Regions from separate parts of the Kluyvera georgiana genome, predicted to be linked through region 1. Evidence: riboswitches for the same ligand, from Rfam matches in the RefSeq annotation. Region 1 holds a riboswitch; the other holds the start of a gene.

Region 1 (15,588 bases):
GTTGCGGGACTTAACCCAACATTTCACAACACGAGCTGACGACAGCCATGCAGCACCTGTCTCAGAGTTCCCGAAGGCACCAAAGCATCTCTGCTAAGTTCTCTGGATGTCAAGAGTAGGTAAGGTTCTTCGCGTTGCATCGAATTAAACCACATGCTCCACCGCTTGTGCGGGCCCCCGTCAATTCATTTGAGTTTTAACCTTGCGGCCGTACTCCCCAGGCGGTCTATTTAACGCGTTAGCTCCGGAAGCCACTCCTCAAGGGAACAACCTCCAAATAGACATCGTTTACGGCGTGGACTACCAGGGTATCTAATCCTGTTTGCTCCCCACGCTTTCGCACCTGAGCGTCAGTCTTCGTCCAGGGGGCCGCCTTCGCCACCGGTATTCCTCCAGATCTCTACGCATTTCACCGCTACACCTGGAATTCTACCCCCCTCTACGAGACTCAAGCTTGCCAGTTTCAAATGCAGTTCCCAGGTTGAGCCCGGGGATTTCACATCTGACTTAACAAACCGCCTGCGTGCGCTTTACGCCCAGTAATTCCGATTAACGCTTGCACCCTCCGTATTACCGCGGCTGCTGGCACGGAGTTAGCCGGTGCTTCTTCTGCGAGTAACGTCAATCGCTGTGGTTATTAACCACAACGCCTTCCTCCTCGCTGAAAGTACTTTACAACCCGAAGGCCTTCTTCATACACGCGGCATGGCTGCATCAGGCTTGCGCCCATTGTGCAATATTCCCCACTGCTGCCTCCCGTAGGAGTCTGGACCGTGTCTCAGTTCCAGTGTGGCTGGTCATCCTCTCAGACCAGCTAGGGATCGTCGCCTAGGTGAGCCGTTACCCCACCTACTAGCTAATCCCATCTGGGCACATCCGATGGTGTGAGGCCCGAAGGTCCCCCACTTTGGTCTTGCGACGTTATGCGGTATTAGCTACCGTTTCCAGTAGTTATCCCCCTCCATCGGGCAGTTTCCCAGACATTACTCACCCGTCCGCCACTCGTCACCCGAGAGCAAGCTCTCTGTGCTACCGTTCGACTTGCATGTGTTAGGCCTGCCGCCAGCGTTCAATCTGAGCCATGATCAAACTCTTCAATTTAAGTTTGATGCTCGTGAATTAAACTTCGTAATGAATTACGTGTTCACTCAGAGACTTGGTATTCATTTTTCGTCTTGCGACGTTTAAGAATCCGTATCTTCGAGTGCCCACACAGATTGTCTGATAAATTGTTAAAGAGCAGTGCCGCTTCGCTTTTTCTCAGCGGCGCGGGATGTGCATATTACGCTTTCCCGCTTCAGAGTCAAGCGTTTATTTCGCTTTTCTCCGTCGAGATTCTCAGGAGAACCTCGCTGACCCGGCGACTTGCAAGCCGTTGTTCCGTGTCAGTGGAGGCGCATTATAGGGAGTTCTGAGACGTTGACAAGCCCTGTTTTAAAAAAACTTTTCAACCGTCTCTTTTTTGAACAAATCAGACTGAAACAGGTAGTTTTTCGAGCGTTTCAAAGCCATAACGCTGCAAAACGGGTAAAAGTTGTTCAGTTTCTGCCGTCAGGGCCATGCAATAAGCCACATTCGCGTCATTAGATTTTGCATCCGGCGCTTCATGTTCCAGCAGCCAGGCCGTACGCCGTGCAATCGCCGCACCAGAATCCACCAGCCGAGTTCCTTCCGGCAGCACCTGTAAAAGCTCCTCTTGTAATAGAGGGAAGTGGGTACAACCGAGCACAACGGTATCCGGCGGTTCCTGCATTCGTAGCCACGGACGTAAAATACGACGCAATTCTTCCAGAGGAACTGTCTGACCGTGCAGCTTCGCTTCCGCCAGTTCCACCAGCTCGGCAGAACCCAGCATCTCAATGCGGCATTCATTAGCAAAGCGCGCGATAAGCTCGTGAGTATAAGGACGCTTTACCGTTCCCCTCGTGGCCAATAGCCCCACGATACGGTTAGCAGACAAGCGAGCCGCCGGTTTAATCGCGGGTACGACGCCGACAACCGGGAAGGCGAATTTGTCGCGCAGCGCGGGCAGCGATACCGTACTTGCCGTGTTACAGGCGATAACCGCCAGCGCTAACGGATAGCGCCGCTGTACCGCAGTGACGATTTCCACGACGCGCTCCACGATAAATTCCTCGCTCTTCTCCCCGTAAGGGAAAGCGACATTATCAAAAGCGTAGATGTAATGGAGGTCCGGCAGAAGATGCCGGATCTCATCATAGACCGACAGCCCACCGACGCCGGAATCAAATACCAGCACGGTGGGACGTGGTTCAGAAGGTGTAGCTGCCAGACAAGGTGTATTCCCGTCCTGCAGTTTGGTAGCCATATGCTGTCTCGTAATCTTTATCGAACAGGTTAGCTATTTTACCACGAACGGTCAGGTGTGAGGTGACAGGATATGACAATCCGATATCCCACAGGCTCACGCCGCCCATTTTCACCCGACTGGAGGAGCCAGTTGTCTCGTCGTAGCTGTTGTCATAGCGCTGTCCCAAATATTGGTAAGCGATATTCCAGCCAAGACCGTAAACCTCCCCTGTGACTTCATACTTCACCTGCTGTTTCGCGCGACGAGCAAGAACCTGGTCGGTTTCGTCATCACGCGGATCAACATACTGCAGTGTCAGGTGATGTTCTACCGAGCCAGTCGTGATGTTCCCCGTCCACTCTACGCCTTTAATGGTGGCCGACTTCACGTTGACGTACTCGCTGTATTGGCTTGAGCTTTTATAATCAATCAGGTTTTGAATTTCATAGTGGTACGCAGAAAGCCTCCAATCCAACGACCCCGTAATGCCGTCAATTCCTGCTTCCCACTGTTTAGATTCTTCAGGTTGCAGATTCGGGTTGGCAATGATGCCTCGGTTACTTCCATATGCATAACGCGTTGCACCATACTGCTGCCCCAAAGAGGGGGCCAGGAAGCCGGTGCCATAAGAAAGCGTTGCGCGATAACCATCAATAAACTCCCAACCTGCAGCTGTTTGCCACGTTCCGTGCCAACCAAACTGCTCATCGTGATCCTCACGGCCAGATGCTTCCAACGTAACGGAATCAATCTGCTGCTGCCCGGTCAGGTAAAGGCCCGTCGTATCACGTTTATAGGCATCGGTTTTTGTCGTGCTGCCGGAAACCAGCTTTTCCTGCTTCCAGTCCACCCCACCGCTAATCGCCCCGTGCCCAACCTCAAGGTTGTTCCCCCACTGGATATAACGCTGTTCCATATCATCCAATGTGGCTTGGCCAGCATAGCGACCAAGGTTATTCGTGTAGTTATAGTCTTTAAGATGCTGATAGTTAGCGATCAGTTGAGAAGAATAGATACCGGAGTTATAACGCAGTCCGGTATCCCAGGATTGGTTGTAGTTCTGAGCTTCGTCATTACCTTCAGGAGAGCCATACATCGTATTCTGATCGTAATCACTGTTGGCCGTGTATCCATAACCACGGAAGAAACCCGAGAAGCTATCATCAAACTTGTGCTGCACGGCCCCCCAGAACAGCTTATTCCGATAGCCATCGCGGTCACTGTCGCCACTGTATGGAGAATCTGGGACGATATTAAATCCCTTCGTTGTCTGGTAGGCGCCTGCTGCCGTTATCATCGTGTCGCCAAAGCGTTTATTCACCGCCCCATCGTAGGTCTGATAGCCGTCCGAACCCACTCCGGCGTTAATCTGCGCACGCTCATCGTCACTCATGGTAATGATATTGACCACACCGCCTATCGCGCCGGAACCGTACACGGCTGAACGCGGCCCGCGAATGTATTCAATGCGCTGTACCAGAGACACCGGGATTTGGCTAATATCAATCGCGTTGCCTATCCCGGCCCGCGCCATCGGTACGCCGTCAATCAACACCAGCACATGGCGCGATTCAGTGCCACGGACATAAAGAGAAGCGCTGTTACCCATGCCGCCGGTCTGCGAGATATCAACGCCGGGCAAACGGCGCATCACATCATTCAGATCTTTCGACTGCCAGCGCTGAATATCATCACGCGTCACCACGTCGGTTGGCGCCAGCACGGTATTAACAGGTTGCTGGAAGCGGTTGGCGGTGACCACCAGCGTGTCTGAATTGCTGCCTTGCGCCCAGCCGGAAAAAGCCGTGACGGATAACGCCGTCATCAGCGAAGCTTTTTTAATCATTTTTCAAAGCATCCGAAACAGAAAAAGGATGCCGCAGGCTTTATCAGTTGCTCGCGACGATAAAACCTCATGCGACGTCATCCGGCAGGTCTTCGGGCTTGGAGGCTATATAAAGAAACGATGACTTCCCACGGCCAGCCGCAGTGTCTGCACTTTGTGCGCTCGTTTCTCACCGTCCTTACCGCTGCGCGTCAGCCCCAGATTTACACTGGGTTCCCTTTTAACTCACAGGACCGGTACGGGGATGCTACATTTAGTTACATATGGATGTCCAGACTGCTATTTATGATTTTCACCTGCATCGACACTGGACATCCCCCGAGCAGGCCCTACAATCCCCGCGTACTTTTATTATTCAGGATGCATCATGACCCCCGAACACCTCCCAACCGAACAGTACGACGCGCAGCTCGCAGAGAAAGTGACTCGCCTGCAAACGATGATGGCGCCGTTTAGCGCACCCGCGCCGGAGGTGTTCCGTTCGCCGGTCAGCCACTACCGTATGCGCGCTGAATTCCGCATCTGGCACGACGGCGATGATCTGTACCACATCATGTTCGACCAGCAGACCAAAAGCCGCATTCGCGTTGATACCTTCCCGGCCGCCAGCGAACTGATCAACACGCTAATGACCGCGATGCTCGACGGCGTGCGCGATAACCACGCCCTGCGTCATAAGCTTTTCCAGATTGACTACCTCACCACGCTGAGCAATCAGGCGGTGGTCTCGCTGCTGTATCATAAAAAGCTCGACGACGAATGGCGCAAGCAGGCCGAAGCGCTGCGCGATGCGCTCCGTGCGCAGGGGCTGAATGTGCACCTGATTGGCCGCGCAACGAAAACTAAAATCGAGCTGGATCAAGATTATATCGATGAGCGCCTGCCGGTGGCGGGCAAAGAGATGATCTACCGCCAGGTCGAGAATAGCTTTACCCAGCCGAACGCCGCCATGAACATCCAGATGCTGGAGTGGGCGCTGGACGCCACGAACAATTCACAGGGCGATCTGTTGGAACTGTACTGCGGCAACGGCAACTTCTCGCTGGCGCTGGCGCGCAACTTCAACCGCGTGCTGGCCACTGAAATCGCCAAGCCGTCCGTCGCGGCGGCGCAGTACAACATTGCCGCCAACCAGATCGACAACGTGCAGATTATCCGCATGGCAGCAGAGGAGTTTACTCAGGCGATGAACGGCGTGCGGGAATTTAACCGCTTGCAGGGCATTGATCTGAAAAGCTATCAGTGTGAAACGATTTTCGTCGACCCACCGCGCAGCGGGCTGGATAGCGAAACGGAGAAAATGGTACAGGCATACCCGAACATTCTGTACATCTCCTGTAACCCGGAGACGCTGTGCCAGAACCTGGAAACGTTGAGCCAGACGCACAAGGTGTCACGCCTCGCGCTGTTCGACCAGTTCCCGTATACCCATCATATGGAATGCGGCGTGCTGTTAACGAAGAAGTAAGACTGAAGGTAGGCCGGATAAGCGTAGCGCCATCCGGCAAGTCCTGAGCAGATTGCCGGATGGCGGCTTTGCCTTATCCGGCCTACGCCATAATTACGATTCCTGCTTGCGGTTACGCAACTTCACGCCAATCCAGAAGACCATCGCCACCGACAGTACCGCCGGGAAGAAGTTAGAACCGATATCCGGGTACTCCGCACGCACCACGGTGCTGTATAGCAACACGCCAAGGATAAAGCAGCCGGCCGCCAGGCCAGGCAGCCCTACCGGCATCGTGCGGTTCTGGTAGCGCTGATGCAGACAGTAGACCGTCAGCACCAGCGAGATAATTGGAAAAATGGAGAAAGGTACGATGGAGCTAAACAGGGCTGCAAACGTGCCGTTAATCGATAAGCCAGCTAACAGCGCCAGCAGCAGCGTACCCTTTTCTTGACCTGACTGTTTCATTGCTCGTTTACCACCTTATTCGGACTGATGTGTCGTCTTCTCTTGTTCACGGCGATACCAGTAGTACGCGCCTTTGGAGATCATCCGTAACTGCAGCACCAGCCGCTCTTCCAGCTGTCGGCGCTGCTCAAGGCTAACATCCAGAGCCTCCGCTCCCGCGCTAAATACGATTGTCACCATCGCCTCGGCCTGCGCTTCCGTGAACGCACGAGGCATATGGTTTTCGATTTCCAGATAGTCAGCAAGTTCCGCAATGAAGTGCTGAATTTCACGCGCCACCGCGGCACGGAAGGCGGCAGACGTCCCGGAACGTTCACGCAGCAGCAGGCGGAAGGCGTTCGGGTTGTTACCAATAAATTCCATAAAGGTTGAGACGGAAGTGCGGATCACGCTGCCGCCTTTGGCGATACGCTGACGTGCCTGGCGCATCAGCTGACGCAGCATCAGGCCGCTTTCGTCGACCATGGTCAGCCCCAGTTCGTCCACATCACGGAAATGGCGATAAAAGGAGGTTGGCGCAATTCCCGCCTCACGCGCGACTTCGCGCAGGCTCAAGCTGGCAAAACTACGTTCAGCACTCAGTTGACTGAATGCCGCTTCGACCAGCGACCGCCGGGTTTTTTCTTTTTGTTGCGCTCTAACACCCATCACGATAACTGAATCCTTCCACATGACATGCTGGCACTATACCAGAGATTAAAACGAATCGACTTACGTCGCTTTGTTAATGATTGTTTACATGCTATTTATGCTATTTCGTATGAAAAAAGCCCAACGATAATTGGGTTATACCTTCGATGATGTTATGATTCTGTTGCTTTTATGTATAAGAACAGGTAAGCCCTACCATGCCACATTCCTACGATTATGATGCAATAGTAATTGGTTCCGGCCCCGGCGGCGAAGGCGCTGCTATGGGTCTGGTGAAGCAAGGAGCCCGTGTCGCCGTTATTGAGCGTTATCATAATGTCGGCGGCGGCTGTACCCACTGGGGTACCATCCCGTCCAAAGCTCTTCGCCATGCCGTCAGCCGTATTATCGAATTCAACCAGAACCCTCTCTACAGCGACCACAGCCGACTTCTCCGCTCTTCTTTTGCCGACATCCTGAATCATGCCGATAGCGTTATCAATCAGCAAACTCGCATGCGTCAGGGTTTTTATGAGCGCAATCACTGTGAAATGCTGCAGGGAGACGCCCGTTTCGTCGATGAACACACCATCGCGCTGGAATGCCCGGACGGTTCCGTTGAAACGCTCACCGCCGACAAATTCGTGATCGCCTGCGGTTCACGCCCATATCGTCCAGCCGACGTTGATTTCACCCACCCACGTATTTACGACAGCGATTCGATTCTGAGTCTGCACCACGAACCTCGCCACGTCATTATCTACGGCGCCGGGGTTATTGGCTGCGAATACGCGTCTATCTTCCGTGGTATGGACGTGAAAGTTGACTTAATCAACACCCGCGACCGACTGCTGGCTTTCCTCGACCAGGAGATGTCAGACTCGCTTTCTTATCACTTCTGGAACAGCGGCGTGGTCATTCGCCACAACGAAGAGTACGAGAAGATTGAAGGCGTGGACGATGGCGTGATCATGCACCTGAAGTCCGGCAAGAAGCTGAAGGCAGACTGCCTGCTGTTCGCCAATGGCCGTACGGGTAACACTGACTCGCTGTCGCTGGAAAATATTGGCCTGCAGGCCGATGGCCGCGGCCAGCTGAAAGTGAACAGCATGTACCAGACCGCGCTGCCGCACGTTTATGCCGTCGGCGACGTGATCGGTTATCCGAGCCTGGCCTCTGCTGCTTACGATCAGGGCCGTATTGCTGCTCAGGCGCTGATGAAAGGTGAAGCCACCGCACATCTGATTGAAGATATTCCGACCGGCATCTACACCATTCCGGAAATCAGCTCCGTGGGCAAAACTGAACAGCAGCTCACCGCCATGAAGGTGCCGTACGAAGTCGGACGTGCCCAGTTTAAACACCTGGCGCGAGCGCAGATCGTCGGAATGAGCGTGGGAAGCCTGAAGATCCTGTTCCATCGGGAGACGAAAGAGATCCTCGGCATTCACTGCTTTGGCGAACGCGCAGCCGAAATTATTCATATCGGCCAGGCGATCATGGAGCAGAAAGGCGGCGGTAACACCATTGAGTACTTCGTTAACACCACCTTCAACTACCCGACGATGGCAGAAGCCTATCGGGTAGCGGCGCTAAACGGCTTAAATCGCCTGTTTTAACGTCTTATCGAAATGACCGTCCATGCTCTCGCGGACGGTCTCTGCCAGCTGCTCATAGCGGCTGCGCAGCGGCGATCCAGGTCGATAGACCAGCCCAACGGTGCGGCGCGGCTCCGGCTTAATGCATGGCAGGTAAACGACACCATCACGTTTACGATCCTGCGGCACGGCCAGCGCGGGCAGTAAGGTAATGCCGCTGCCCGCCGCTACCATATTACGCAGCGTTTCCAGACTGGTTGCGCGGAAGTGGGTATCTTCATCCGCACCGGCTTCAAAACAGAAGCCCATCGCCTGATCGCGCAGGCAGTGACCGTCTTCCAGCATCAGCAGTTTCTCGCCGGCCAGATCCGACATCGGCACGCGATCGCGCTCGGCCCATGGGTGATCTTCATAGATAGCCAGCATCATTGGTTCATCAAACAGCGGCACCTCAATAAAGGCTTCGCTCTCTTTCACCAATGCCAGAATGGCGCAGTCCAGCTTACCGCTATCCAGCTGCGCCAGCAGCTGATGGGTCTGCGCTTCGTGCAGGTACATTTCCAGCTTCGGGAACGTCTGGTGCAGCATTGGGATAATGTGGGGCAGCAGGTACGGGCCAACGGTCGGGATCAGGCCGATATGCAACGGGCCGGACATCGTCTCCCCCTGCTGGCTAGCCATCTCCTTCAGCACTTTGACCTCGCGTAGCACGGTACGCGCCTGGTCCACCAGCAGCAGCCCGGCCTGGGTAAACAGCACCTTACGGCTGGTGCGTTCCAGCAGCATAACGCCCAGTTCATCTTCCAGTTTACGAATCTGCCCGCTCAGGGTTGGCTGGCTGACGTGGCAGGAATCTGCCGCCCGGCGGAAATGCCGGTGTTCAGCTAATGCCACCAGGTATTCAAGATCGCGAATATTCATTATTCATCCTCCATCGCCACGATAGTTCATGGCGATAGATAGAATAGCAATGAATGATTATCCCTATCAAGGATTCTGTTTAATAATAGACCACAGAAACAGCGCGGTTCCTTGTTTAACCCTTTGAAGTCGCCGCGTGGATTTCTGAGTTTCTCTCAAAACTCGACTAACTAAAGCCAACATGAACGTTTGCGGGCCCCGTGGCCCGCTTTTTTTTGCGCATAAAAAACCCGGCGTCGCTGCGCTCGGCCGGGCTGTATCCAACAATGTGCCTCGATGTTGCCTGATGGCGCTTCGCTTATCAGGCCTACAGGCTACGTAGGCCGGATAAGGCGTTTACGCCGCCATCCGGCAATTAAGCGCTAGCTCAGGCGCGCCTTCGCGTCGCTAATCGCCTGCGCCACCTGCTTCGGCGAAACGCCGCCTTTTGCCGCACGCTTATCGAGGCACGATTGCAGGGACAGAATCGGGTAAACGTCATCGCCAATCACCGCGCTGAATTTCTGCAGATCGGCCAGCGGCAGATCTTCCAGCGGCTTGCCCTGGGCAATGGCTTCCACCACCGCTTCACCCACGATATGGTGCGCTTCACGGAACGGCACGCCTTTAGCAACCAGATAATCCGCCAGTTCGGTAGCATTGGCATAACCCTGCTGTGCCGCCTCCTGGCAACGTGGGCGTTTCACCTGGATACCGTCCAGCACCAGCGCCGCCATATGCAGACAGTCCAGCCAGGTATCCAGCGCGTCGAATACGCCTTCTTTATCTTCCTGCATGTCTTTGTTGTAAGCCAACGGCAGACCTTTGAGGGTCATCATCATACCGGTCAACGCGCCCTGCACACGGCCGCATTTACCGCGGATCAGCTCCAGCGCATCCGGGTTTTTCTTCTGCGGCATCAGGGAAGAGCCTGACGTCACGCGGTCGGACAGCTCAACGAAGCCCGCTTCACCGGTATTAAAGAAGATCAGGTCTTCCGCGAAACGCGACAGGTGCACCATACCGATGGAAGCGTTAGACAGCAGCTCCAGCACGTGGTCACGGTCAGACACGCTGTCCAGACTGTTGCGGGTCGCGGACGCGAAGCCCAGCCAGCCCGCCAGCTGTTCACGGTCAATTTCATAAGCGGTACCCGCCAGCGCGCCGCAGCCCAGCGGGCTGACGTCCAGACGCTTGAGGGTATCCTGCAGACGGCTTTCGTCACGCGCCAGCATCTCAACGTAGGCCAGGCACCAGTGAGCAAAAGTGACCGGCTGCGCGCGTTGCAGGTGGGTGTAGCCCGGCATCACCGCGTCCTGGTTCACCTGCGCGGTTTCCACCAGCGCGTTTTGCAGCTGACGATTCGCGTCCAGCAGCTCCGCCACGGTGTCTTTGCACCACAGCTTGAGGTCGGTAGCCACCTGGTCGTTACGGCTACGCCCGGTATGCAGCTTTTTACCCAGTTGGCCGACCTTATCGATCAGCTTACCTTCCACCCAGCTATGGATGTCTTCGGCGTCGCTTTCCAGGATCTGCTGCGGATTAGCGCGAACTTCTTCCAGCAGCACGCTCAGCGCCGCTTCCAGTTGAGATTGCTCTTCCGCCGTCAGTACGCCAACCGTTACCAGCGCTTTGGACCAGGCTACAGAGCCAACGATATCCTGCTCCGCCAGGCGATAATCAAAGCGTAAAGAGTCGTTGAACTGTTTGAACCGCTGATCTGCTGCCTGAGTAAAACGCCCACCCCAAAGTGCCATAACATGCTTCCTTAAATTCTTTTAATTTCACTGCCGGATGGCGCTGCGCTTATCCGGTCTACAGGTTCTGTTCACGTAGGCCCGATAAGGCGCAGCGGCCTTCGGGCATACAAATACTTAAGCCAGAATACGCGTGCCAATCGGCGTGCCGTTAAACAGCGCCGGCAGCTGCTCCGCGTGGCGCCATGAGGCGATATCGACCGGGCGACCAAGCGTACGCGCCGCATCAAGCGCCGCGTTCACCTTCACAATCATACCGTCGGTAATAATCCCCTGCTCGATCAACTGCTCTGCCTTCGCCGCGGTCATTTCCGCAATGCGCTGACCTTTGCCATCGAGAATACCGCTTACGTCGGAGAGCAGAATCAGATCCGCCCCCAGCGTTGCCGCCAGCGCGGTTGCCGCCTGGTCCGCGTTAACGTTCATCAGTTGTCCTTCGGCGGTGACCCCGATTGAGCTCACCACAGGCAGGAAGCCGCCTTCCAGCAGCAGATTAATCAGTTTAGGCGAACCGGGCTGCGCCAGACCGACGTGACCCAATTCTTCATCCAGTTTAGTGACCTGCACGCTGTCACCATCGCCGAGGAACAGACCCACAGAGGCGATATCATGTTTCTTCGCCCAGGCCAGCAGCGTTTTGTTGGCTGTGCCCGCCAGCGCGCCGGTGATAATGTCGATCTGATCGGCAGGCGTCACGCGCAGGCCATTTTTCTTTTTCACCGGCAAATTGAGCTGCTTCATCAGCTCATCCACCACGCAGCCGCCACCGTGGACAATCACCAGCGGGCGTTGATGCGACTCGCGGTAGTTGACCAGCGCGGTAAACAGACGCTCCAGCGCTTCTTCGCTATCCAGCAACACGCCGCCCAGTTTGATAATTAATGGATTCATCGTCATCACACCTTAGATAAGAGACTGCGTCTCAGCGAAGCCGAAACGGATATTGGCGCACTGCACGGCCTGTGCGGCTGCGCCTTTCAATAGGTTATCTTCGGTCGCCACCACGATCAGGTGTTCTCCCTGAACGGCAAAACCGATATCGCAGAACGGCAGGCCAACCACGTTTTTCAACGCCGGAACGCCCTTGTCGTATAAACGCACCATCGGCTTATCGCCGTAGGCCTGCTGTAAGGCTTCCGCCACCTGCGCATGCGTCACGCCCGGCTTCAGGCGGCAGGTGATGGTTTCCAGAATCCCGCGCGGGAAGTTGCCCAGATGCGGAGTGAAAATGACCTCTGCGCCAAGATGACTGGCGATTTCCGGCTGATGGCGGTGGGTAAACACGCCGTAAGGCTGCAAGCTCACTTCACAGAAGCTGTTAGAGATCGCCGCCTTACGTCCCGCGCCGCTCACGCCGCTGGTCGCATTGATCACCGGCCACTGATTGAGATCCAGCAGATCGCCATCAATCAGCGGTTTTAAAGAAAGCTGTGCCGCCGTGGGATAACAGCCAGGCACGGCAATCAGTTGCGCTTCTTTCAGCGCTTCGGCGCTCCATTCAGCCAGGCCATACACTGCCTGAGCCAGCAGCTCAGGGTGCTGATGGGTAAACCCGTAGTATTTTTCATAGAAGGCGCCGTCGTTCACGCGGAACGCGCCGGAAAGGTCGAACACCACGCAGCCCGCCGCGAGGAACTGCGGCGCAAGGTCGTGGCTGACTTCATGAGCGGTGGCAAGGAACACCACATCAACGCCGGCGCTGAATTCACTGATGTCGGACATCGGCTGCAAAGGGAGATCAACAATCCCTTTTAGCTGTGGATGCAAATCGGAGATTAACTTTCCCGCATCATTGCTTTGCGCTGAGACCGTCAAAGCGGTTATGTTCATATGAGGATGGCGATTCACATAGGTCACAAGCTCAGCGCCAGCGTAACCGCTCGCGCCCACAATCAGCGTATTCAACATCGGGGCCGTTTACCTTCTTATGTCTGTTTGCCTGATTAAGCGTCGTCACTTCACCCTACCGTTGGTGGGTTTTCTTACGCCTAATGATAATGTATTTTTATTCACAAATACTGCATGAATATTGATACTATCACGACCCGAGGTGTGTCAACAATGAAAAACAATTTACCACCATTTATCGAGATTTACCGTGCGTTGATCGCCACACCGTCCATCAGCGCAACCGAAGAAGCACTCGATCAGAGCAATGCGTCTTTAATCACTCTGCTGGCCGATTGGTTCGCCTCTCTCGGCTTCAATGTTGAGGTGCAGCCGGTTCCCGGCACGCGCAATAAATTCAACCTGCTGGCCAGTACCGGACACGGCGCAGGCGGCCTGCTGCTTGCCGGTCATACCGATACCGTACCGTTTGACGACGGCCGCTGGACCCGCGATCCGTTCACCCTGACCGAGCACGATAACAAGCTCTACGGTCTGGGCACTGCCGATATGAAAGGCTTCTTCGCCTTTATTCTTGATGCGTTGCGTGATGTTGACGTGACGCAGCTGAAAAAGCCGCTCTACATTCTGGCAACGGCAGATGAAGAAACCAGCATGGCGGGGGCGCGCTATTTTTCCGAATCGACCGAGCTACGCCCGGACTGCGCTATCATCGGTGAGCCCACCTCATTGCAGCCGGTGCGCGCGCACAAAGGTCATATGTCGAACGCTATCCGCGTGATGGGCCAGTCCGGCCACTCCAGCGACCCGGCGCGCGGCGTGAACGCCATTGAAATCATGCACGACGCCATTGGCCGCGTGATGCAACTGCGCGACTCGCTGAAAGAGCGCTACCACTACGAAGCGTTTACCGTACCGTATCCAACGCTCAACCTCGGTAGCCTGCACGGCGGCGATGCTTCCAACCGTATCTGCGCCTGCTGTGAGCTGCATATGGATATCCGCCCGCTGCCGGGCATGACGCTGAGCGACCTCAACGGTCTGCTGGATGAAGCACTGGAGCCGGTCAGCGCGCAATGGCCGGGCCGCCTGACGGTCAGCGAGCTGCACGCACCGATTCCGGGCTATGAATGCCCGCCAGATCATCAGCTGGTTGAAGTGCTGGAAAAACTGCTCGGCACCAAGACCGAAGTGGTGAACTACTGCACCGAAGCGCCGTTTATCCAGACTCTGTGCCCGACCATCGTCCTGGGCCCAGGCTCGATTAACCAGGCACACCAGCCGGACGAATACCTGGAAACGCGCTTTATTAAGCCGACGCGCGAATTAATTACCCAGGTCGTGCATCACTTCTGCTGGCATTAATGTGTTCTGCCCGGTGGCGCTACGCTTACCGGGCATACCTCCACCTGTAGGCCGGATAAGCGCAGCGCCATCCGGCATATCCCCACCTCCGTTTTCCCGCGATCTTCTTCACATTTTCATAAGCATTTCTTATCTGGCACGATGCGAATTAACTTTCGTCAATTGCCGCGATTTATTCGTTTGCTGAAGCGATTTCGCAGCAATTGACGTACGGGTTTTTACGTGGCTTTATAAAAGAGGTGTCTTTATCCCGCCCTTTCGTTCCAAAGGCTGGGATATAACAAAATAAAATGAGATGGGGTGTCTGGGTTAATGAACGAACAATATTCCGCGTTGCGTAGTAATGTCAGTATGCTCGGTAAAGTGCTAGGCGATACCATCAAGGATGCGCTTGGTGAGAACATTCTTGACCGTGTAGAAACGATCCGTAAGTTGTCCAAATCTTCACGTGCGGGCAACGAAGCCAATCGTCAGGAGCTGCTCACCACGCTGCAGAACCTGTCCAACGATGAACTGCTGCCGGTTGCCCGCGCGTTTAGCCAGTTCCTGAACCTGGCCAATACCGCCGAGCAGTACCACAGCATTTCGCCAAAAGGCGAAGCGGCAAGCAACCCGGAAGTGATTGCCCGTACCCTGCGTAAACTCAAAGACCAACCCAATCTCGACGAAACCACAATTAAAAAAGCCGTTGAATCCCTGTCGCTGGAGCTGGTACTCACCGCACACCCGACTGAAATCACGCGTCGTACGCTGATTCATAAAATGGGCGAAATCAACAACTGTCTGAAACAGCTCGATAATAACGACATTGCCGACTACGAACGCAACCAGGTAATGCGCCGTCTGCGCCAGCTGATTGCTCAGTCATGGCACACCGATGAAATTCGTAAGCATCGCCCAAGCCCGGTGGATGAAGCCAAATGGGGCTTCGCTGTTGTGGAAAACAGCCTGTGGGAGGGCGTACCGAACTACCTGCGTGAGCTGAACGAACAGCTGGAAGAGAACCTGGGCTACCAGCTGCCGGTCGATTTCGTGCCGGTACGCTTCACCTCCTGGATGGGCGGCGACCGTGACGGCAACCCGAACGTCACCGCGGAAATCACCCGCCACGTGCTGCTGCTCAGCCGCTGGAAAGCGACCGATCTGTTCCTGAAAGATATTCAGGTACTGATTTCCGAGCTGTCGATGGTGGAATGCACCGACGAACTTCGCGAGCGGGTTGGCGAAGAGGGCGCGACCGAGCCGTACCGCTACCTGATGAAAACCCTGCGCAGCCAGCTGATGGCCACTCAGGCCTGGCTGGAAGCGCGCCTGAAAGGCCAGCGCCTGCCGAAACCGGCCGGTCTGATTAGCCAGAACGAGCAGCTGTGGGAACCGCTGTACGCCTGCTATAAATCACTGCAGGCCTGCGGTATGGG
Region 2 (15,588 bases), 1.1 Mb from region 1:
CATTGATGTGTGCGCCCTGAAGCGGCGTATTGTTCAGGCTCATCGACAGACGCGCGGTGATATCCAACTGCAGCTGGCCCGCCGCCTGTTTAACCAGTTCAAGGGTTTTGCTATCGGTGACACGAATGTGTTTATGATAGGTTGGCTGATGTTGATGTTCGGCCAGATTGGCGTCGATTTGCGGACGCGCGCCGTAGACCAGCACCAGGCGGATGCCCAGACTATGCAGCAGCCCTATATCATTGACAATGCTTGAAAAGTTCTCATGCTCAATGGCTTCGCCGCCAAGCATGATGACAAACGTCTTGCCCCGATGAGCGTTAATATAGGGGACTGAATGACGAAACCCCTCGACCAGTTCGGTTCTACGTTCCTTCACCACGGCACAACCCTCAATGCATGATTATTCGTAATAAGTGTATTTTTATTCTGTTTTTGCGCTAAACGCAAGCCGGAATTTGCCTAAACATGGGAAAAATCTCCGCCAAATTTCGCTTAACCAACGAATGTTTACCCTTTTATAGATGACAGTTTATTCGCCTTTGGTTAAAGTTTTCGGTCAATCATATTTTGCTTAATTTGAAATCGTCTTTTTTTGCCTGGGATAGAGCATGTCAGGAAGTCAGTCTTTGAGTCGCCGCCGCCTGTTAAAAGGGGCGGGCGCCATGTGGTTGCTAAGTGTCAGTCAGGTTGGTTTCGCTGCCGTCAGTCAGGTGGTGGCCGTCCGCATCTGGCCTGCGTCCAGCTACACGCGCGTTACGGTGGAGTCCAACCGCGTGCTCAAGTATCGGCAGTTTGCGTTGAGCAATCCCGACCGCCTGGTGGTTGATCTTGAAGGGGTGAACCTCAACTCGGTGCTGAAAGGGATGGCGGCGCAGATTCGCGGCGACGATCCGTTTATTAAATCCGCGCGTGTCGGCCAGTTCGACCCGCAGACCGTGCGCATGGTGTTTGAGCTGAAGCAGGACGTCAAACCGCAGCTGTTTGCCCTCGCGCCGGTTGCCAACTTTAAAGAACGTCTGGTGATGGATCTCTACCCCGCTAACGCGAACGATGTGCAGGACCCGCTGCTGGCGCTGCTGGAAGAGTACAACAAAGACGGTCTCGAAAAGCAGGTGCCGCCGGCGCAGAGCGGGCCGCAGCCGGGGAAAGCCGGTCGCGATCGGCCAATTGTCATTATGCTTGACCCCGGACACGGCGGCGAAGACTCCGGCGCGGTGGGGCTGTACAAGACGCGGGAAAAAGACGTGGTGCTGCAAATTGCCCGCCGCCTGCGCGCGCTGATTGAGAAAGAAGGCAACATGAAGGCCTACATGACGCGCAACGAAGATATCTTTATTCCGCTGAAGGTGCGGGTGGCCAAAGCCCAGAAACAGCGCGCCGACCTGTTTGTTTCTATTCACGCGGATGCCTTTACCAGCCGTCAGCCGAGCGGCTCATCGGTGTTTGCGCTCTCTACCAAGGGGGCCACCAGTACGGCGGCGAAATACCTCGCGCAGACTCAGAACGCCTCGGACTTGATCGGTGGCGTCAGCAAAAGCGGCGACCGCTACGTCGACCACACCATGTTCGATATGGTGCAATCGCTGACCATCGCCGACAGCCTGAAATTTGGGAAAGCGGTGCTCAAGAAGATGGGGCAGATTAACAACCTGCATAAAAATCAGGTCGAGCAGGCCGGGTTTGCGGTGCTGAAAGCGCCGGATATTCCGTCTATCCTCGTCGAAACGGCGTTTATCAGTAACGTTGAAGAAGAGCGTAAGCTGAAAACCGCGAAGTTCCAGCAGGAAGTGGCCGAGTCGATCCTCGCTGGCATTAAGGCCTACTTTGCCGACGGCGCAACGCTGGCGCGGCGCGGGTAACCGGGCGTGTCGCGTCTGAAAAGCGCTCACGGCGGCAATATCCGTGAAGCGGCGGCGCTGATGGGGATTTCCGCCGACCAACTGCTGGATTTCAGCGCCAATATTAACCCGCTGGGAATGCCTGAAAGTTTAAAACGGGCGATTGTCGCCCAGCTCAGCTGCGCCGAACGTTACCCTGACGTCGAGTATCAGCAGCTGCATCGGGCGCTGGCGGAACACCATGGTGTTCCGGCAACGTGGATCCTGGCGGGCAACGGCGAAACCGAATCCATCTTTACCCTCGTTCAGGGGCTGTGTCCGCGCCGGGCGATGGTGGTTGCGCCCGGGTTCGCCGAATATCGTCGGGCGCTGGAAACCGTTGATTGCGCCATCGATACCTTTTTCCTGCGTGAAGAGGACAACTGGCAGCTGACTGACCGTATTCTCCCGGCGCTGACCGCCGGGCTGGACTGCCTGTTTCTTTGCACGCCCAATAACCCTACCGGCCTGCTGCCGGATGACGCGCTGCTGGCGGCAATCGCCGAGCGCTGTCGCGCGCTGGAAATCGCGCTGGTCCTCGACGAAGCCTTTCTCGATTTTATTCCCGATGAAGCGGGCTTTATCCCACGGCTGGCGCAGTATCCGCACGTTTGGGTGCTGCGATCGCTCACCAAATTCTATGCCATTCCCGGCCTGCGGCTGGGCTATTTGCTGAACAGCGATGAACGAGCGGTCGCCAGGCTGCGTCAGCGGCAGATGCCGTGGTCAATCAATGCTTTTGCCGCGCTGGCCGCAGAGGTCATTCTCACTGATGTCGACTATCAGCGGGCTACCCACTGCTGGCTGGCTGAAGAGGGAGCGCATTTTTACCGGGCGCTGGGCGAGATTGAGGGGCTGAAGGTGTATCCGGGGCGGGCGAACTACCTTTTCCTGCGCTGCGAACGCCCGGAAGTTGAGCTACAGTACGCGCTGCTAGAAAAACAGATTCTGATTCGCAGCTGCGCCAACTATCCGGGGCTGGACGGGCGCTACTTCCGCGTGGCGATTCGCAGCCGCGAAGAAAACCAGCGGCTATTGACGGCGCTGCGTCAGGCGCTGGCCTGAACCCCGCCATTCACTGACGCGAGCAGATGCCGCTGCGGCCAGTGCGCCGCCAGGTCGCGCTGTGCCAGTGCCCAGTGCAGATAATCCACATCGTGATAGCGACGGTCGAGCATCAGCCCGACTACGCTGCCGCTGTGCGCCACCGTCAGGCCGTACAGGCCACACCGTTCGACAAGTGAAAGCAGCGCCGTAAAACCCGGCTTTGGCAGCAGAGTCTGGCTCGCGACAGCGCTGAGCGTCGCCGCTTCGCCGAGCAGGCTGGGGTTATTGCCCGTGCAGGCGGTTTGTACCTTATCCCATGCCTGTTGCAGCACCCCGGCGTTGGCCTCCAGCGCCGGGCGTCGCGGCAGGCGGTGATAGTCGGCGGTGCGAAGCTGAACCGGGTTCTCCAGCACCAGCAGATCAAAATGGGGGGCGGGGGCGCAGGCAATCTGGGTTTGTGCGTGGTGATGATCGAAAAGCGTTAGCGCATGAAACAGGGTGCTGTCCGTCGGCTCCAGCGATACGCACAGCGTTGCCAGTTCAGATTCACTGAGTGAATGTCCCAAATGATGCGCGGTGGCGACGGCAGTGGCGGCAATGTCAGCGGTGCTGCTGGCCATCCCTTTCGCCACGGGAATGGTCGAGTCAATCTCAATGCGCAGCGTCTGGCTCAGCGTCGGCGGATAGCCCCAGCGCGCCAGCAGCGTATTAACCATCGCCCGCGCCAGCGGTCGCTCATTGACGAGCGGCACGCCCTCGCGCACTTCCACGGTGCTATACCAGTCTATTGGGCAGGAGACGAGCTTTTCGCTGCCGAGAATCCAGCCCTGAATCAGTTCCCCACCGGAGGCGGGACAGCGCGCCACGCTCATGATTTTCCTTGCCTTGCCAAACGAAATATAACTACCGTAAATAAATATGCCGGTATTGTCATAGCGCAACGAAATCCTTCTTTCGCGGCGCTAGAGTAACCTGCTTTTTATTTTGTGCGGGCCGATGTGCCGGCATAAATCTGCAACCAACAGGTTTGGCATAGTATGTGCCAGGGAAGAGGGTGTAAATCCCTCGCAGCCCCCGCTGCTGTAATGCTGACGACCCCGTAGAAACCACTGATCGCTGGATCGGGAAGGACGGGTGAGGATGACGCTAAGCCAGAAGACCTGCCTGTTGGCCATTCACAACAACTTCGGTGGGAAGTGGGTTGCTTTGAGTCGTACAGTCTTCGGACTGGGCGTGCGCACGGCTATACCCGAGAACCACCCTGAATAGGGTCAGGGTATGGCAGCCAGGCAGCACGCATTTATCCTCGCAGGCACCGGCAGCGGCTGTGGTAAAACCACGGTGACGCTCGGCTTGCTAACGTTGCTTCAGCAGCGTGGCCTGCGCGTTCAGCCCTACAAGGTCGGCCCGGACTATCTCGACACCGGCTGGCACACCGCGCTGTGTGGCGTCGCGTCCCGCAATCTCGACGGCTTTATGCTTCCCCCTTCTACGCTCAACGCGCTGTTCGGCGAACAGATGCAGCAGGCCGATATTGCCGTCATTGAAGGCGTGATGGGCCTCTACGATGGTTACGGTACCGACCCCAACTATTGCAGCAGCGCGGCGATGGCGAAACAGCTGGGCTGCCCGGTCATCTTGCTGGTGGACGGCAAAGCGGTCTCGACCTCCATTGCCGCCACGGTGATGGGCTTCCAGCACTTCGACCCGAGCCTCAATATTGCGGGCGTTATCGTCAACCGCGTCAACAGCGATAGCCACTTCCAACTGCTGAAAAACGCCATTGAACGCTACTGCGACCTGCCGGTGCTCGGCTACGTGCCGCGTGCGGAAGGCGTATCGCTGCCGGAACGTCACCTTGGTCTGGTCACCGCTCGGGAAGCGCTCATCGATGGCCAGCCATGGCAGGATTTCGCCGCGACGCTGGAACGGACGCTGGATGTCGATCGTCTGCTGGAGCTGAGCGTATTGAACAGGTTACCGCCGGGCGAGTGGCCACCGATGCCGGCCAGCGGCGAGGGACTAACCCTCGCGGTCGCGGATGATGAAGCGTTCAATTTCTACTACCCGGATAATCTCGCGCTGCTGGAACGCGCGGGGGTGACCCTTGTCCGCTTTAGCCCATTGCATGACGCGGTACTTCCCGACTGCCAGATGATCTGGCTCGGTGGCGGCTACCCGGAACTGCACGCCCGAGCGCTTGCCGCCAACGCGCCGATGCTGGCCCAGCTGCGGGTGGCACATGAGCGCGGCGTGGCGATTTACGCCGAATGCGGCGGCCTGATGTATCTCGGCAGCACGCTGGAAGATGCGCAGGGCGAGGTGCACGCCATGGCTAACATTCTCCCCGGCGACAGCAAAATGGGCAAACGTCTCACCCGCTTTGGTTACTGTGAAGCGCAGGCCGAGCAGCAAACGCTGCTCGCCGCGCCCGGCGAAGTGCTGCGCGGTCACGAGTTCCACTACTCTGACTTCACCGCCCGAATCCCGGCGGCGATGGCCTGCCGAAAAACTCGCGATGGCGTCGTGCTTCAGCAATGGCAGGGGGGCTGGCAGCTTGGCAACACGTTTGCCAGCTATCTTCACGTTCACTTCGCCCAGCATCCAGCCATGCTGAATCACTGGTTCGCCGCCGCAAGGAGCGTTCTATGACGCTGCTCGCCTGGTGCTGTGCATGGCTGCTCGACGTTATTATCGGCGATCCGCAGAGTTGGCCGCATCCCGTGCGCTGGATAGGCAACCTGATTCATCTCGTTCAGCGCGTCGTGCGCCGTACTTGTCACAGCGATCGCGCCCTGCGTATCGGCGGCGGCGTGATGTGGCTGGCGGTGGTCGGGCTGACCTACGGCATCGCCTGGGGCGTGCTGCATCTGGCGACGTTGATTCACCCGGGGTTGGGCTGGGGCGTTGAGGTATGGATGATTTTCACCGTGCTGGCCGGGCGTTGCCTGGCCCGTTCCGCGCAGGACGTCGAGCGTCCGCTACGTGCCGACGATCTGGCTGAAAGCCGAATTAAGCTCTCGTGGATTGTCGGTCGCGATACCTCACAGCTCCAGCCGGAGCAGATTAACCGCGCGGTGGTGGAGACGGTGGCGGAAAACACCGTTGATGGCATTATCGCGCCGCTGTTTTTCCTGCTGCTCGGCGGCGCGCCGCTGGCCATGGCCTACAAAGCCGTCAACACCCTCGATTCGATGGTGGGCTACAAACATGAAAAGTACCGCGCTATCGGTATGGTCAGCGCCCGCCTCGATGATGTCGCCAATTTTATTCCTGCTCGCTTGAGCTGGCTGCTGATTAGCATCGCCGCATTTCTTTGCCGCTACGACGGCCCGCGCGCGCTGCGCATTGGCTGGCGTGACCGTTACAACCACAGCAGCCCGAACTGCGCGTGGGCGGAAGCCGCCGTCGCCGGGGCGCTGGGCGTGCGGCTCGGCGGCCCAAACGACTATTTTGGTCAGCGCGTGGAGAAGCCGTGGATCGGCGATGCCCGACGCGCTATCGCCATCGATGACATTTCCCGAACGATACGACTGATGTGGGTGGCCTCCACGCTGGCCCTGCTGCTGTTTATGGCGGTCAGGTACTGGCTAGTGGGCGCGGCCTGAGGAGAACGGCATGAACTATATCCAGCAACCGCAAGCGATTGAGCGCAAAAGCTTCGAGATAATCAGCGAGATTATCGCCGACATGCGCCCGACGTATCGCTTTGCCAGCCCGCTGCACGAGGCGATTATCAAACGGGTGATCCACACCACCGCCGACTTTGAGTGGCTGGATATTCTGTGGTTCGCGCCGGATGCCTTAACCCGGCTGAGCGAGGCGCTCAGCCGCCCGTGCACGCTGTACACCGACACCACCATGGCGCTCTCCGGCATCAATAAAAATCTGCTGGCGACCTTCGGCGGCGAGTGCCGCTGTTACATCAGCGACCCGCGCGTGGTGCGCGAAGCCAAAGCGCAGGGCATCACCCGCTCGATGGCGGCGGTGGATATTGCCGCCAAAGAAGAAGGCGACAAAGTGTTCGTCTTCGGCAATGCGCCCACCGCGCTATTCCGTCTGCTGGAGCATACAGAGCTGGACGTCAGCGGGGTGATTGGCGTGCCGGTCGGGTTTGTCGGCGCGGCAGAGTCGAAAGAGGCGCTGAGTAAAAGCAGCCTGCCGGGCATCGCCGCGCTGGGGCGTAAAGGCGGCAGCAACGTCGCGGCGGCGATCGTCAACGCCATTCTCTATCACCTGCAGGGGGCGCGATGAGCGAATCCGCCTTCGATGCCCCGGTATGGCATAACGGCAAAGCGCTGCGCAAAGGCTACACCACCGGCTCCTGCGCTACGGCGGCGGCGAAAGTCGCCGCGCTGATGGTGATGCGTCAGCACCTGATTCACCAGGTGTCAATTGTCACGCCGTCGGGCGTGACGCTAAACCTGAACGTCGAATCACCGCACGTCGAAGGCCTGCAGGGTATTGCCGCCATCCGCAAAGACGGCGGCGATGATATCGACGCCACCCACGGAATGCTGATTTTTGCCCGCGTGACCGTCAACGACAGCGGCGAGATTACCCTGCGCGGCGGCGAGGGCGTCGGCACCGTCACCCGCAAAGGTATCGGGCTACCCATCGGCAGCGCGGCGATTAACCGCACCCCGCGCCATACCATCGAAACCGCCGTCCGTGAGGCCATCGGCCCGGCGCGCGGCGCAGAAGTGGAAATTTTTGCCCCGGAAGGCGAAGAGCGGGCGAAGAAAACCTATAACTCACGGCTGGGTATTCTGGGCGGGATCTCGATTATCGGCACCACCGGCATCGTCACGCCGATGTCGGAAGAGAGCTGGAAGCGCTCGCTGGCGCTGGAGCTGGAAATGAAGCGCGCCGCCGGGCTTGAACGGGTGGTGCTGGTGCCGGGCAACCACGGCGAGCGCTTCGTGCGCGAACAGATGGGCATTGACCCACAGGGGGTGGTCACCATGAGCAACTTCGTCGGCTACATGATTGAAGAGTCGGTGCGCCTTGGCTTCCGCCAGATTGTGCTGGTTGGTCACCCCGGCAAGCTTATCAAAATTGCCGCCGGGATTTTCCACACCCACAGCCATATCGCCGACGGGCGCATGGAAACGCTGGTGGCCCATCTGGCGCTGCTCGGCGCGCCGCTTGAACTGCTTACCCAGGTGAGCGAGTGCGACACCACCGAAGCGGCCATGGAGCACATCGACGCTTACGGCTTCCAGACAATCTACAACCACTTGGCCGAACGCATCTGTCAGCGCGTGCTGGAGCGGCTGCGCTTCACGCAAAACCCGCCCATCTGCGATGCCATCATGTTCGCCTTTGATAACCAGACACTCGGCAGCAATCGTTCGGTCAGTGAGATCGTAAGGGACATGCGATGTTAACCGTCGTCGGAATGGGCCCGGCGGGCGTACAGCTGATGACGCCGCTGGCAGCAGATGCCGTAAAGCAGGCCGATGCGCTGGTCGGCGGCGTGCGCCATCTGGCGCAGTTTCCTGAGTTTGGCGGCGAACGCTGCGCGCTGGGCGCCAATATTCCCCGGGTGCTGGCGTGGATTGCGGCACGGCAGGCACAGAACGTGGTGGTGCTGGCCTCCGGCGACCCGCTGTTTTACGGCATCGGCACGCGGCTGATTGCCCACTTTGGCCGCGACAACGTGAGGGTGATCCCCGGCGTCAGCGCGGTGCAGTACCTGTGTGCGCGGGCGGGCATCGATATGAACGACATGTGGCTGACCAGCAGCCACGGGCGCGAAGTGTGCTTCGACACGCTCGCCGTGCATCGCAAGGTGGCGATGGTGACCGATACGCGTTGCGGGCCCAAAGAGATAGCCGCCGCGCTGGTCGCTCGCGGTAAGGGCCATCGTTGGATGGTGATTGGCGAAAATCTGGCGCTGGACAACGAGCGCATTCACTGGCTGCCGGTGAGCGCAGTCCACAACGACTATGAGATGAACACGGTGGTGATCCTCGATGAAAGATGAGCTGTTTTTACGCGGCGAAAAAGTGCCGATGACCAAGGAGGCGGTACGCGCACTGGCGCTCTCAAAACTAGAGCTGCACTGGGCCAGCCACCTGATTGATATCGGCGCGGGGACCGGCAGCGTGTCGATTGAAGCCGCGTTGCAACATCCGACGCTGGCGGTCACGGCGATTGAACGCAACCCGGCGGCGTTGCGTCTGCTGGCAGAAAACTGCCAACGCTTTGCCTGCGGTAACGTGTCGATTATTGCCGGTGAAGCCCCTGACGTCAGCGTCGAACGTGCCGACGCGATTTTTATGGGTGGCAGCGGCGGTCACCTTACCGCGCTGATTGACTGGTCGCTGCATCATCTGCGCCCCGGCGGACGGCTGGTGATGACCTTTATTCTGCAGGAAAACCTGCATTTCGCCCTTGAGCACCTCCAGCAGGCGGACGTGACGGCGATTGACTGCCAGCAGCTGAACGTATCCACGCTCACCGCGCTTGGTAGCGGTCACTACTTCAAACCGCATAACCCCGTTTTTGTCATTGCCTGTCAGAAGGAGGAAATCCATGAGTGATGCCTTTGATTCACGCTGTGTCTGGTTTGTTGGCGCCGGGCCGGGCGACCGCGAGCTGATCACCCTGAAGGGCTACCGTTTGCTACAACAGGCGCAGGTGGTGATTTACGCCGGTTCGCTGATTAACCCCGAACTGCTGAGCTACTGCCCGGCTGAGGCCGAGTGTCACGATAGCGCCGAACTGCATCTGGAACAGATTCTCGACCTGATGGAAGCCGGCGTGAAGGCCGGTAAAACGGTGGTCCGCCTGCAAACCGGCGACGTGTCGCTGTACGGCTCGGTGCGCGAGCAGGGCGAAGAGCTGACCCGTCGCGGCATTCACTGGCAGGTGGTACCGGGTGTGAGCGCGTTTCTCGGCGCGGCGGCGGAGCTGGGCGTGGAGTATACGGTGCCGGAAGTGTCGCAGAGCCTCATCATCACCCGCCTGGAAGGGCGCACCCCGGTACCGGAGCGCGAACAGCTGGAGTCTTTTGCCCAGCATCGCACCTCGATGGCGATTTACCTCTCGGTGCAGCGCATTAATAAAGTTGCCGAGCGGTTGATTGACGGTGGCTACCCGGCGACTACGCCGGTGGCGGTGATTTACAAAGCCACCTGGCCCGAGAGCCAGACCGTACGCGGTACGCTTGTGGATATCGCCGACAAGGTCCGCGACGCCGATATCCGTAAAACCGCGCTGATCCTGGTCGGGGATTTCCTCGGCGAGGAGTACCACTACTCGCGTCTCTACGCCGCAGACTTTAGCCATGAATACCGCAAAGCCTGAGCGCATTGCGCTCTTTTGCCTGACCCCCGGCGGCGTGGCGTTGGCGAAACGGCTGAGCGCCGCGCTGCCGATGAACTGTTATACCCGCGAAGGGCTGGTGGAACCGGGATTCCTGCCGTTTGACGGCGGCTTCGCGGCGAGCGTCGGGCAGGCGTTTCATCGCGATACGGCGCTGATTTTTATCGGTGCGACCGGGATTGCGGTACGCACGCTCGCGCCGCTGCTGATAGATAAATTCCATGATCCGGCGGTGGTGGTGATTGACGAGCGCGGTCAGCACGTCATCAGCCTGCTTTCCGGGCATATCGGCGGGGCGAACAACCTCGCCCGGCATCTGGCGGGCATTCTCGGTGTCGACCCGGTTATCACCACCGCCACCGACGTTAACGACGTGGCGGCGCTGGATACGCTGGCCTGCCAGCTTAACGCGCGGATGCACGACTTTCGCGCGGCGGTGAAAACCGTTAACCAGATGCTGGTCAGCCAGCAGCGCGTGGGGCTGTGGTGGGACGACATGCTCGCCGATGAGATCAGCCGCTGCGACCGACGCGGGTTTATTACCGTCAGCGACCTTAACGCGCTGCCTGAGCTGGATGCGCTGGTGTGCATCACCCTGCGCGCTACGCTGCCTGAACTGGCGTTGCCGCACTGGAAACTGGTGCCACGACGCATTGTGGCAGGCATTGGCTGCCGACGCGGCACGCCTTGCACGCTGCTCGGCGAGTTGTTGCATCGTCAGCTTGCGTGTCAGGAGGTAGACCCGCTGGCTCTGAAGGCTATCGGCAGCATCGCCCTCAAGCAGGACGAACTGGGGCTGATTCAGCTGGCAAGCGACCTTGACGTGCCATTTGACGTGTTCAGCGTGGACGCCCTGCGCGAACACGAACACCGTTTTCCCTCGTCGCGGTTTGTGAAGCAGACGGTCGGCGTGGGCAGCGTTTCAGGTCCGGCAGCGTGGCGGATGAGCAACGGAAATCTATTAGGCGAGACCCTGCGTGAACAGGGCGTCACCATTACTTTGGGAGTAACACACTGATGTTAAGCGTAATCGGAATTGGCCCGGGTTCGCAGGCGATGATGACCATGGAGGCCGTTGAAGCGCTACAGGCGGCGGAAATCGTTGTCGGCTATAAAACTTACACCCATCTGGTGAAGGCTTTTACCGGCGACAAGCAGGTGATCAAAACCGGGATGTGCAAAGAGATTGAACGCTGCCAGGCGGCGATTGAACTGGCGCAGGCCGGGCACAACGTGGCGCTAATCAGCAGCGGCGACGCGGGCATCTACGGCATGGCAGGGCTGGTGCTTGAGCTGGTCAGTAAACAGAAGCTCGACGTGGAGGTGCGCCTGATTCCGGGGATGACCGCCAGCATTGCCGCCGCCTCGCTGCTGGGCGCGCCGCTGATGCATGACTTCTGCCATATCAGCCTGAGCGACCTGCTGACGCCGTGGCCGGTGATTGAAAAACGCATTATCGCCGCCGGGGAAGCCGACTTCGTTATCTGCTTCTATAACCCGCGCAGCCGGGGCCGTGAAGGGCATCTGGCGCGCGCCTTTGAACTGCTTTCCGCCGTTAAAAGCGCCGACACACCGGTAGGCGTGGTGAAATCCGCCGGGCGTAAAAAGCAGGAAAAATGGCTCACGACGCTCGGCGCGATGGACTTTGAACCGGTGGATATGACCAGCCTGGTCATCGTCGGCAACAAAACCACCTACGTCCAGGACGGGCTGATGATTACTCCGCGAGGCTACGTGCTGTGAGTTTCGGGGAGGTTCTGGTGGTGGGCGGTACCAGCGATGCGCGGGCGATTTGCCAGCTACTGGATGCGGCAAACGTGCAATACACCGTCTCGGTCGCCACGCCCACCGGCGAAGCGCTGGCGGGGGATATTCAGGGGCAGGTGCGCTGCGGTCGTCTGGAAAAATCGGAGATGGTGGCCTGGCTTCGTGAACATGACACGCGCTGGGTGATTGATGCGTCGCATCCGTATGCCGAAGCGGTCAGCCGCAACGTGCTGGATGCCTGTACGGAAGCGGGCGTGCTGCTGAGCCGCTACCAGCGCCCGGATCAACGGGATGAACTGACGCACCCGCTGCTGCACTACGTCACCAGCATTGATGAAGCCTGTGAGCGGATTAAACCGCTGGGCCAGCGCGTGCTGCTGACCACCGGCAGCAAAGACCTGGCGCTATGGCGCGCCGGGCTGCCGGAAAAAACGCTGCTGGCCCGCGTGCTGCCGGTGCCGAACGTGGTACAGCAGTGCGCGGACCTCGGCTTTGGCGTGGGCGAGATTTTTGCTATCTGCGCGCCGTTCAGCGCCGAGTTTAACGCCGCGTTTTACCGACACTGCCGCGCCGACGTAGTGGTGACCAAAGCCTCCGGCGCGGAAGGCGGCTATCAGGAAAAGGTGCAGCCGTGCCTGGATGCCGGGCTTCCCTGCATCGTGATTACCCGCCCGGCACCGCTGGTGTCCGGCGACGAACTACTGGAAAGTCAGCCCGCCTTTGCCGAGCGCTTAGCGCGCTGGCTGGCCGCCGACAAAAGGAATCAAGCATGAAAAAAGCCCTACTGGTGGTGAGTTTTGGTACCAGCTACCATGACACCTGCGAGAAGAATATTGTCGCCTGCGAACGCGAGCTGGCGGCAAGCTGCCCCGACCGTGACCTGTTCCGCGCTTTTACCTCGGGGATGATCATCCGCAAGCTGAAAGCCCGCGATGGTATTGAAACCGATACCCCGCTTGAGGCGCTGCAAAAACTCGCGGACCTCGGCTATGACGATGTGGCGGTACAGTCGCTGCACATCATCAACGGCGACGAATACGAAAAAATCGCCCGTGAAGTGCAGAGCCTGCGCCCGCTGTTCAAACGCCTGACCCTCGGGACGCCGCTGCTGAGCAGGCATGACGACTACGTGCGCCTGATGGACGCGCTCGCCCAACAGATGCCCGCGCTCAACGCCAACGAAAAGGTGGTGTTTATGGGCCACGGTGCCAGCCATCACGCCTTTGCCGCCTACGCCTGCCTCGACCATATGATGACCGCCCAGCGCTTTCCGGCGCGGGTTGGCGCGGTGGAGAGCTACCCGGAAGTGGACGTACTGATTGAGAGTATGAGCCAAGAGGGCGTCAGCGCCGTACACCTGATGCCGCTGATGCTGGTGGCGGGTGACCATGCGATTAACGACATGGCCTCCGACGAAGAGGATTCGTGGAAGACACGGTTTAACGCCGCAGGCATTCCGGCGACACCGTGGTTGTGCGGGCTGGGTGAAAACCCGGTGGTACGCGCCATGTTTGTTGAGCATCTGCAGCAGTCTCTGGAGGCAGCATGAGCGGCAAACTGTATGCTCTGAGCACCGGTCCGGGCGCGTCTGACCTGATTACCGTACGCGCGGCGCGCATTCTGGGCTCGCTGGATATCCTCTACGCCCCGGCGGGGCGCAAAGGCGGCGACAGCCTGGCGCTCTCTATCGTGCGCGAGTATCTCGGCGAGCAGACCGAGGTGCGCTGCTGTCACTTCCCGATGAGCGCAGACAGCGCCGAAAAAGAGGCGGTGTGGGACGACGTTTCGGCGGCGCTGGTGCGCGAAGTGGAAGCCGGGAAAACCGTCGGCTTTATCACCCTTGGCGATGCGATGTTGTTCAGCACCTGGGTCTTTTTACTCCAGCGCATCGGCAGCCCGGAATGGCTGGAGATTGTTCCCGGCGTAACCTCGTTCGCCGCCATTGCCGCGCGCAGCAAAACGCCGCTGGCGATGGAGCAACAGTCGCTGGCGGTGGTCGCCTGCACCGCGCCGGAGGACGAGATTGAACGCGCGCTGGCGCAGCACGACAGCCTGGTGCTGATGAAGGTCTACGGGCGTTTTCCGCGCATCAAAGCGCTGCTGGCGAAAGCCGGGCTGCTGGACCACGCGCTGCTGATGGCCGAAGCCACGCTGCCCGGCGAGCAGTGCTGGCGGCATCTGGGTGAGGTTGCGGACGACCAGCCGCTGCCGTATTTCTCCACCATTCTGGTGAACAAACAGTGGGAGCCGGGACAATGAAACTGGAACAACAGCTGAAGCGACTGTCGCTCAGCGGACTGGCGGCGGCGATACTGCTGCTGGTGGTGCCGCAAGAAGCCTTTGCCATGCACATCATGGAAGGCTTCCTGCCGCCGATGTGGGCGCTGGCCTGGTGGCTGCTGTTTTTGCCGTGCCTGTGGTACGGGCTGGTGCGTCTGCGCCGCATCGTGCAGGAGGACAGCAACCAGAAGGTGCTGCTGGCGCTGTGCGGGGCATTTATCTTTGTACTCTCAGCGTTGAAGATCCCGTCGGTGACCGGGAGCTGCTCGCACCCGACCGGCGTTGGGCTGGCGGTTATCCTGTTCGGGCCGGGCGTCGTGGCCATTCTTGGCGCGATCGTGCTGTTGTTCCAGGCGCTATTGCTGGCGCACGGCGGCCTGACGACGCTCGGCGCGAACGGCATGTCGATGGCGGTGATTGGCCCCATCGTCGGCTATCTGGTGTGGAAAATGGCCCGTAAGGCGGGGTTCCGTCGCGATGTATCGGTCTTTCTCTGCGCCATGTTTGCGGATCTGGCCACCTACTTTGTCACCTCGCTACAGCTGGGTGTCGCCTTCCCGGATCCGCAGGCGGGTGCTGTCGGATCGAGCCTGAAGTTTATGGCGATCTTTTGCCTGACGCAGATTCCGATCGCCATCGCGGAAGGGCTGTTGACGGTAATGATCTACGACCAACTGACCAAACGGCAGCTGATCCCGGCGCGAGGGCATTAAGATGAAAAAGACGTTGATCCTGTTGGCGCTGGTAATAGCGCTGATGATCCTGCCGTTCTTCATCAACCACGGCGGCGAATACGGCGGTTCCGACGGCGAGGCCGAAAGCCAGATTCAGGCTATTGCGCCGGATTACCAGCCGTGGTTCCAGCCGCTGTATGAACCGGCGAGCGGGGAAATCGAAAGCCTGCTGTTTACCCTACAGGGCTCGCTCGGCGCGGCGGTGATTTTCTATATTCTCGGCTATTACAAAGGGCGTCAGCGTCGTGATGACCGGTCTTGACAGGCTAAGCTACCAGAGCCGTTGGTTTCACATCGCACCCGAGCGTAAGTTCCTGTTCTGGCTGTTGTTGATGGTGCTGGCCTTCAGCCTGCCGCCGTTGTGGCAGGCGCTGCTGATGGTGATGACCGCGGCGTTCACCTGCTGGCTGCTGCGTATCTCGCCGTGGCGCTGGTGCCGCTGGATGGCGCTGCCGCTGGGATTCCTGGCGGTCGGCGTACTGACGATTGTCTTCAGCATCAGCCGCGATCCGCAGACGCTGCTGGCGGGCGTGCCGATTGGGCCGTAC

The links. Region 1 has a riboswitch for cobalamin ahead of btuB (TonB-dependent vitamin B12 receptor BtuB). Riboswitches for the same ligand answer to the same signal wherever they lie in the genome.
Positions count from the first base shown of each region.
Region 2: linked by a shared signal. The riboswitch ahead of ABTW00_RS04530 (cobyrinate a,c-diamide synthase) and the one ahead of btuB (TonB-dependent vitamin B12 receptor BtuB) in region 1 are both predicted to bind cobalamin.

Region 1 covers NZ_CP158865.1:4,808,854-4,824,441, forward strand. The annotation lists rRNA gene ABTW00_RS22755 (16S ribosomal RNA) at 1-1,101, opposite strand, end outside; gene murI (glutamate racemase) at 1,472-2,329, opposite strand; gene btuB (TonB-dependent vitamin B12 receptor BtuB) at 2,274-4,157, opposite strand; cobalamin riboswitch at 4,224-4,410, opposite strand; gene trmA (tRNA (uridine(54)-C5)-methyltransferase TrmA) at 4,525-5,625, shown strand; gene ABTW00_RS22775 (YijD family membrane protein) at 5,719-6,072, opposite strand; gene fabR (HTH-type transcriptional repressor FabR) at 6,088-6,723, opposite strand; gene sthA (Si-specific NAD(P)(+) transhydrogenase) at 6,921-8,321, shown strand; gene oxyR (DNA-binding transcriptional regulator OxyR) at 8,304-9,221, opposite strand; gene argH (argininosuccinate lyase) at 9,584-10,957, opposite strand; gene argB (acetylglutamate kinase) at 11,075-11,848, opposite strand; gene argC (N-acetyl-gamma-glutamyl-phosphate reductase) at 11,861-12,865, opposite strand; gene argE (acetylornithine deacetylase) at 13,019-14,170, shown strand; gene ppc (phosphoenolpyruvate carboxylase) at 14,483-15,588, shown strand, end outside.
Region 2 covers NZ_CP158865.1:940,948-956,535, forward strand. The annotation lists gene argA (amino-acid N-acetyltransferase) at 1-382, opposite strand, end outside; gene amiC (N-acetylmuramoyl-L-alanine amidase AmiC) at 612-1,862, shown strand; gene cobD (threonine-phosphate decarboxylase CobD) at 1,869-2,945, shown strand; gene ABTW00_RS04525 (L-threonine kinase) at 2,930-3,799, opposite strand; cobalamin riboswitch at 3,934-4,109, shown strand; gene ABTW00_RS04530 (cobyrinate a,c-diamide synthase) at 4,206-5,579, shown strand; gene cbiB (adenosylcobinamide-phosphate synthase CbiB) at 5,576-6,535, shown strand; gene ABTW00_RS04540 (cobalt-precorrin-8 methylmutase) at 6,546-7,181, shown strand; gene cbiD (cobalt-precorrin-5B (C(1))-methyltransferase CbiD) at 7,178-8,317, shown strand; gene ABTW00_RS04550 (cobalt-precorrin-7 (C(5))-methyltransferase) at 8,311-8,916, shown strand; gene ABTW00_RS04555 (decarboxylating cobalt-precorrin-6B (C(15))-methyltransferase) at 8,906-9,475, shown strand; gene ABTW00_RS04560 (cobalt-precorrin-4 methyltransferase) at 9,468-10,241, shown strand; gene cbiG (cobalt-precorrin 5A hydrolase) at 10,222-11,277, shown strand; gene ABTW00_RS04570 (precorrin-3B C(17)-methyltransferase) at 11,277-12,002, shown strand; gene ABTW00_RS04575 (cobalt-precorrin-6A reductase) at 11,999-12,799, shown strand; gene cbiK (sirohydrochlorin cobaltochelatase) at 12,796-13,575, shown strand; gene ABTW00_RS04585 (cobalt-factor II C(20)-methyltransferase) at 13,572-14,285, shown strand; gene cbiM (cobalt ECF transporter S component CbiM) at 14,282-15,019, shown strand; gene ABTW00_RS04595 (energy-coupling factor ABC transporter substrate-binding protein) at 15,021-15,302, shown strand; gene ABTW00_RS04600 (energy-coupling factor ABC transporter transmembrane protein) at 15,289-15,588, shown strand, end outside.